One region of the Neisseria sp. P0008.S010 genome, then DNA from elsewhere that is predicted to be linked to it. Evidence: predicted binding sites of a transcription regulator. Region 1 holds the regulator's gene; the other holds the start of a gene.
The links. The regulator FNR, encoded in region 1, switches genes on or off when oxygen is low (the NO sensors DNR and NnrR bind a similar motif). The targets are predictions, from matches to a motif close to TTGATNNNNATCAA.
Positions count from the first base shown of each region.

Region 1 (3,422 bases):
ATCCGTAGGAGATGATGTTTTCAGACGGCCTGCCAATATAGGCCGTCTGAAAGTTTGGCGTTGCCGGGCGGGTTTATACGGTTTGCGAGTATTGGGCGGTGGTTTCGCGGTGGCGCAGGTGGTAGTCGAATACCATGGCGATGTTGCGGATGAGGAAGCGGCCTTTGGGCGTTACCTGCAGGCTGTGCCTGTGCAGTTTGACCAGCCCCAGTTGCGCCATTTGTTCCAGGTCTTCCAATTCGGTGGCGAAATATTGTTCGAAAGGTATGCCGAAGATGTCTTGGTAAACGTGGAAGTCGAGGGCGAAACGGCACATCAAGTCCTGAATGATGTTGCGGCGTAGGATGTCGTCTTTGTTCAGTCGGTAGCCGCGCATAATCGGCAGGCGGCCTTGGTCGATGGCGGCGTAGTAGTCGGTGATGTTGCGTTCGTTTTGTTCGTAGGTGCTGCCGATTTTGCCGATGGCGGATACGCCGATGGCGATGAGGTCGCAGTCGGCATAGGTGGAATAGCCTTGGAAGTTGCGCTGTAAAAAGCCTTCGCGCAGGGCAACCGAAAGTTCGTCGTCGGGTTTGGCGAAATGGTCCATGCCGATGAAGACGTAGCCTGCTTCGGTCAGGCGTTGCACGGCGTATTGCAGGATGTCGAGTTTTTCTTCGCTGCTGGGAACGGCATCGGTGTCGATGCGGCGTTGGGGTTTGAATATGTGCGGCAGGTGGGCGTAGTGGTAGAGCGCGAGACGGTCGGGGGCCAGGCCCAATACGGTGTCTATGGTGGGTTTGATGCTTTCTAGCGATTGGTGCGGCAGGCCGTAAATCAAATCTACGCTGACGGATTTGAAACCGGCTTCGCGGGCGGCATCAATGACGGTGCGTGTTTCTTCGACGGTTTGGATGCGGTTTACGGCCTGCTGCACTTTGGGGTCGAAATCCTGTATGCCGACGCTCATGCGGTTGAAGCCCAGCCTGCCAAGATGTAGGACGGTTTCGCGGCTGACTTTGCGCGGGTCGATTTCGATGGAGTATTCGCCGTCGGGAAGCAGATTGAAATGGCGGTGTATCATGGCGAATACGCGGTCGAGTTGGCCGTCTGAAAGAAAGGTGGGCGTGCCGCCGCCGAAGTGGAGTTGCGCCAAAGGCTGTTTGCCGTTCAGGTGCGGGGCGAGCAAGTCCATTTCGCGTTCGAGGTAGTTCAGGTATTCGTCGGCGCGGGTTTTGTCTTTTGTGATGATTTTGTTGCAGCCGCAGTAGTAGCAGATGGTGTCGCAAAAGGGGATGTGGATGTAGAGCGACAGGGGTTTGTTCAACGCGCCTGCCTGCCGCAGTTCCAATGTTCGGATGTATTCTTGCTCGTTAAAATCTTTATGGAAGCGGTCTGCCGTCGGGTAGGAAGTGTAACGCGGACCGCTGGCGGGCAGCGAGGCGATGAGTTCCCGGTCGAATTCGGGTTGTTCGTCGTTAGAAATTCGGATAATTTTCATGAGGGTAAGGTTTGATATTGGTCAAGTTTGTAGTTGTTTGTTAGAATCGCATAAAGCTGGCGGATACGCCTTGATGTGAGTCAAGACCGAATTGTATACAGTTTGTCTGGCATACAACAATAAGGATATATTACATGGGTGCACACACTTTGTTACAACCGATGAAAACACTCTGTTCGACGTGTTCGCTGCGCGAGTTGTGCCTGCCTGTCGGTTTGCGGCCGGATGAGTTTGAGCAGTTGGATACGGTCATCAAACAGAGCCACAGGTTGAAAAAAGGGGAGTTTTTATTCCGTTCGGGTGAATCCTTCCATTCGCTGTATGCGATACGTACCGGCTTTTTTAAAACAACGGTTGCCTCCCAAGACGGTCGGGATCAGGTTACCGGTTTTTTTATGTCGGGCGAATTGATTGGGATGGACGGCATTTGTACGCATTCCCATAGCTGCGATGCAGTGGCTCTGGAAGACAGCGAGGTGTGCGAGTTGCCTTTCGGGCATATGGAGGCATTGAGTAAGGAAATCCCGAGCATTCAAACGCATTTTTTCCGCTTGATGAGCAGGGAGATTGTTCGTGATCAGGGCGTGATGCTGTTGCTGGGCAATATGCGGGCGGAAGAGCGGATTGCGGCGTTTTTGCTGAATTTGTCGCAGCGTCTGCATCATCGGGGGTTTGCCGCCAATGATTTTATTTTAAGGATGTCCCGCGAGGAAATCGGCAGCTATTTGGGTTTGAAGCTGGAAACGGTCAGTAGGACGTTATCGAGATTTCATCAGGAAGGGTTGATTGTGGTTGAGCATAAGCACATCAGGCTGCTGAAGCCGGAAATGTTAAATCAGATGGTGTCGGGCGGCTCTCACGCCGTCTGAAAAAAGCACAGAACTTTTGGGTTCTGTGTTTTTTGTTTGTCGTTTTAAATGGAAAAATCTTCGATAACCGGCGCGTACAACAGTTGGTCCAATCTTTCTTTCGTCAGGCTTGGATTGAATAAGCCGATAAAGTCATAGATATATCCGCGCAAATAGCTGTCCGGTCGGAATAACAGGCCGGAATAGCAGGGTTCAATCAGCTGCGAGATGTCAATTAAGGTCAAATCCGAATCGGTTTTCGGTTCGTAGGCCGCTTTGGCCATAATCCCAATGCCGAGACCGAGTTTGACATAAGTTTTAAGCACGTCATTGTCTGCAACCGAAAGAGCGGCATTCGGCGGCGGTATGTCGGCCTTATGGAATGCACGGACAATATTGGTTCCTTGGTTGAAGGCAAATTCATAGGTGATTAAAGGATATTGGGTAATCAGGGGGAGGGTGAGTGCGCCTTTGTGGTCAAGAAGGGGGTGGTCGTTCGGAACAATAAGCCCGTAATGCCAGCGGAAACACGGAATATTGCGTAATTCTTCAATTGTTTCGGGCAGCTCCGGCGTGATGGCGAAATCGACTTTCCCTTCAGAAACCATTTGCTGTATATCGGAAGGCGTCCCTTGCTTGATATTCAGGCTGACTTTGGGATACATGCCGATAAATTCCGCAATGATGGGCGGCAATATGTAGCGAGCCAAAGTATGCGTGGTAGCTATGGTTAAAACGCCGTTATCTTGTTTGGTAAACTCATAACCGATGTTTTTGATGTTTTGGATGTCGTGGAGGATGCGCTCTGCCGTTTGTAGCACAGCCTTGCCTGGTTGTGACACGGATATAATCCGTTTGCCGCTACGGATAAAAATCTGAATGCCCAGTTCTTCTTCCAGTAGCCGTATTTGTTTTGATACGCCGGGCTGAGAAGTAAACAGGGCCTCGGCAGCTTCGGAAACGTTCAGATTATGCCGGTAAACTTCAAGTGCGTAACGTAATTGTTGTAATTTCATAATGTTGAAGAATGATTCGGATGAAAGGGTAGGGCTGCTTTGAGAGCGTGAATGTAACATAAAAACAAACTTAAATTA
Region 1 covers NZ_JBQCVA010000044.1:4,456-7,877, reverse strand. Annotated here, with positions in the region: gene hemN (oxygen-independent coproporphyrinogen III oxidase) at 74-1,480, opposite strand; gene fnr (fumarate/nitrate reduction transcriptional regulator Fnr) at 1,615-2,349, shown strand; gene ACTHSL_RS10060 (LysR substrate-binding domain-containing protein) at 2,394-3,344, opposite strand.

Region 2 (3,422 bases), on a different contig from region 1:
AATGGTTTTGAGTTTTTCCGGCGCGGTTCGGTTGGCGTTGTTCAGATAAATTTCTCGGTGCGTGTTGCCACTGCGCCGCAGGCCGTGTTCTTGGCAGAAGTTATCCATTTTGGCAAACGAAGCGGGTTCGTCATCAAACCTGCCAACATGCAGGATGCTCACGCTTTTGCCGCCGGCCATGCGCTCGAAGCGTACTTCTTCATACAGCGGATTGGGTTTCTTAATGCGCGTTTTGGTCAGCGCGTCCTGCCACATTTCAGGCGTGATGAAATCGGGCTGGGCAATCATGATGGTGTAGGCCAGATTGTCTTTATCCAACTTGTCCGCGCCCGCCGTTTTTTGCCGCCAAACGCCTTCCAGCGGGTACACGGCAAAATCATCAACGGCCTGCCCGGCTGCGGATTTTTTGTAGTTCATCTTCACGGCATAGGCGAGGCTGTACAGCGCGCCCACGCGTTCGGAAAAATCGGCGGCGTTGGGATTGCCTTCGCCGTCTAGCATGATGAACGATTGTTCAGGCACATCCAGCAGCACAGGCTGCGCCTTAATGCCGTATAAGTCTTTATGAACCTTCTTCCATTCTTGTTTCATAAGCATTTCCCTTTTGCCTTGAGGCTACCTGAAACCTACTTCCAAGGCCGGTTATATGCACCCAGCGTGCTCTGGCTGCCTTCGGACACCTTGCCCAAAGCCGCGTCCCATGCGGGGGTTACGCGGTAGTGCGCGGGGTCTGCCGCCGCTGCGTCCAAAGCCTGCCGCAGCGTGCGCGTAACCTGCGCGGTGTACATCGGGCTGCGCTGGCGGCCTTCCACCTTCACCGCCGCCACGCCGATTTTGATGAGCTGCGGCAGCACTTCCAGCACGTTCAGGCTGGTCGGCTCTTCCAGCGCGTAATACGTTTCGTCGTTCACTTCAAAACGGCCTTTGCACAGCGTGGGGTAGCCTGCCGGTTCGTCTTTGTTGAACTGGTCGATCATCACCTGATTGAGCCGCACGTTCATTTTGTCGGGCAGCTGTTCCCAACGCACTGCCTTGGCGGGCGAGCACACGCCCTGCATATTCGGTGATTCGCCCGTGGCATAGCTCGACAGGATGCAGCGGCCTTCCACCATCACGCACAGGCTGCCGAAGCCGAACACTTCAATCTCCACATCCGTGTTTTCAATCACATGCTGCACTTGGTCTATCGTCAGCACACGCGGCAGCACGGCGCGGCGGATGCCGAACAAGTCCTTCATTAAATTGATGGCTTCGTAATTGGTGGCCGAACCCTGCACCGACATGTGCAGCCGCAGGTTGGGGTGTTTGTCGCAGGCGTAGGCCATCACGGCGGGGTCGGCCACAATCACCGCGTCCGCGCCCAAATCGGCTGCCGTGTCCACCGCGCGCCGCCAGCGTTCCACCTGCCCTGCCTGCGCGTAGGTGTTGATGGCCATCAGCACCTGCCGCCCGCGGTCGTGGGCGTAGCGTATGCCTTCGATGATGGATTTTTGGTCGAAATTCAGGCCGGGGAAATTGCGCGCGTTGGTCGCGTCTTTCAGCCCCATGTAAACCGTGTCCGCGCCGTTGTCCACGGCGGTTTTCAGGGCGGGCAGGTTGCCGGCGGGGCAGACGAGTTCGGGGATGCTTTTCATGCGGCGGTTCCTTTGCGTTTTCGCCGCTGTGCGAACTGAATCCAACGGCAAAATCTATATTTAGTAAAATTTTGCCGATTTTAAGGGGTTGAAATACTAGATATGCTGATTTAAATCAAACAATCAATATGTTTGTTAAATTCTATGATAAAGCCGTCAAAGATGAAAACGGCCGATTGGAAAGCCGATACCGCATTTTGAGGCCGTCTGAAAATTTACGGGATGCTTACCGACAGGCGATGGGTTGTACAGGGATTTTGCGTTTTCAGACGGCCTTTTCGCGTTCCGCCGCATCAAGCAGCACGAAAACGGCGGCAGCGAGCATCATCAGGACGGCGGTCAGCACCATCGCGCGGTCGTGGTTTTCCGCACCGGCGGTGCCGAGATATTGATAAATCAGGGTGGTGAGCGTGAGCCATTCGGGGCGCGATAGAAACAGGGTGGCGGCAAATTCGCCGATGCAGGTGGCGGCGGCCAGCGTCAGGCCGCGCCGCATGGCGGGCAGCAGCAGCGGGGCGGTAACGTAACAGGCCGTCTGAAAACGGTTTGCGCCCATGCTGCGGGCGGCGGCGGCATATTGCGGCGGCAGCGCGTCCCTTGCGGCCAGCAGGTCTTTGGTTACGAACGGATAGGCCAACAGCGCGTATGTCGCGGTCAAAAGCGGCAGCGAAGCCGTCCATTCGGGGTAAAGCAGCAGGATGCCGAAGGCCACGCAAACGGGCGACACCATAAACGGCAGAAACGTGATGCCGCGTATCCACGGCAGCCGGCGCGCCAGTGCCGCATGACTGATGCCCAATGCCAATGCGGCCGCCACCGCCATTGCGGTAAACCGCAGGGTGTTCCACGCCGCCAACCGCGTTTCTTCCTCCCACAACACCTGCCACGACCCGCCGGCCTGTGCCGCCTGCACCAACACCGCCGCCAAAGGCAGGGCGCAAAACAACAGCAGGACGGCGAGCGCAAAGGCCAACAGCAGCCGTTTGCCCGCGCTGTCGGCTTTGGCGGGCGGCAACGGCGCAATGCGTCCGCCGCCTGCAGTGCCGCGGCTCAACCAAGCATAGGCCGCGCCCGCCAGCGCGGTTATCCCCAATACCAGCCACACCAGCACACCCGCGCGCGCGATGTCCAACTCCATCGTAACCAGTTGGTAAATCTCCACTTCCACCGTGCCGTATTCCGTTCCGCCCAACAGCAAGGCCAGCCCGAAGCCGGAAAAGCAGTACAAAAACACCAGGCACACCCCGCCGGCCAGCCACGGCAGCAGCACCGGCATTTCCACCAGCCAAAACCGCCGCCATGCGCCCGCACCCAGCGTCTGCGCCGCCAAAAGCCGGGCGGCGGGGACGGAACGCAAACCCTGATAGGCCGCGCGTACCAGCACGGGCAGGTTGAAAAACACATTGCCGTACAACAGCAGGTAAGGCGTGTCCTGCCAGCCCGACAGCAGCAGGCCGCGCGCGCCGAACAAGGCCAAAACGCCCATGCCCGCCACCAAGGTCGGCATCACGAACGGCAGCATCAACAGCCGCAGCACCCAGCCGCGCCCGCGAAAATCCAGCCGTGCCAAAGCCCAGGCGACGGGCACGCCCAACAACACCGCCAATACGCAGGTAACCGCCGCCTGCGCCGCCGTCCATGCGATTTTGCCGCGCAGATAAGCGTCCGCCAGCACGCCTTCCCAATCCAAACCGCCGCCGTAGTCGGCCAACGCCCACAAGGGGACGACAACCATCACGGCAAGGAATCCGACGGGAAGCAGGGCGAGAAGCAGGATGGAAAACAGGC
Region 2 covers NZ_JBQCVA010000013.1:12,213-15,634, reverse strand. Annotated here, with positions in the region: gene ACTHSL_RS05105 (GyrI-like domain-containing protein) at 1-597, opposite strand, end outside; gene ubiU (ubiquinone anaerobic biosynthesis protein UbiU) at 627-1,634, opposite strand; gene ACTHSL_RS05095 (ABC transporter permease) at 1,900-3,422, opposite strand, start outside.
Region 2: a site for FNR is predicted at 1,740-1,753, ahead of ubiU (ubiquinone anaerobic biosynthesis protein UbiU). Genes of this name have one in related genera too.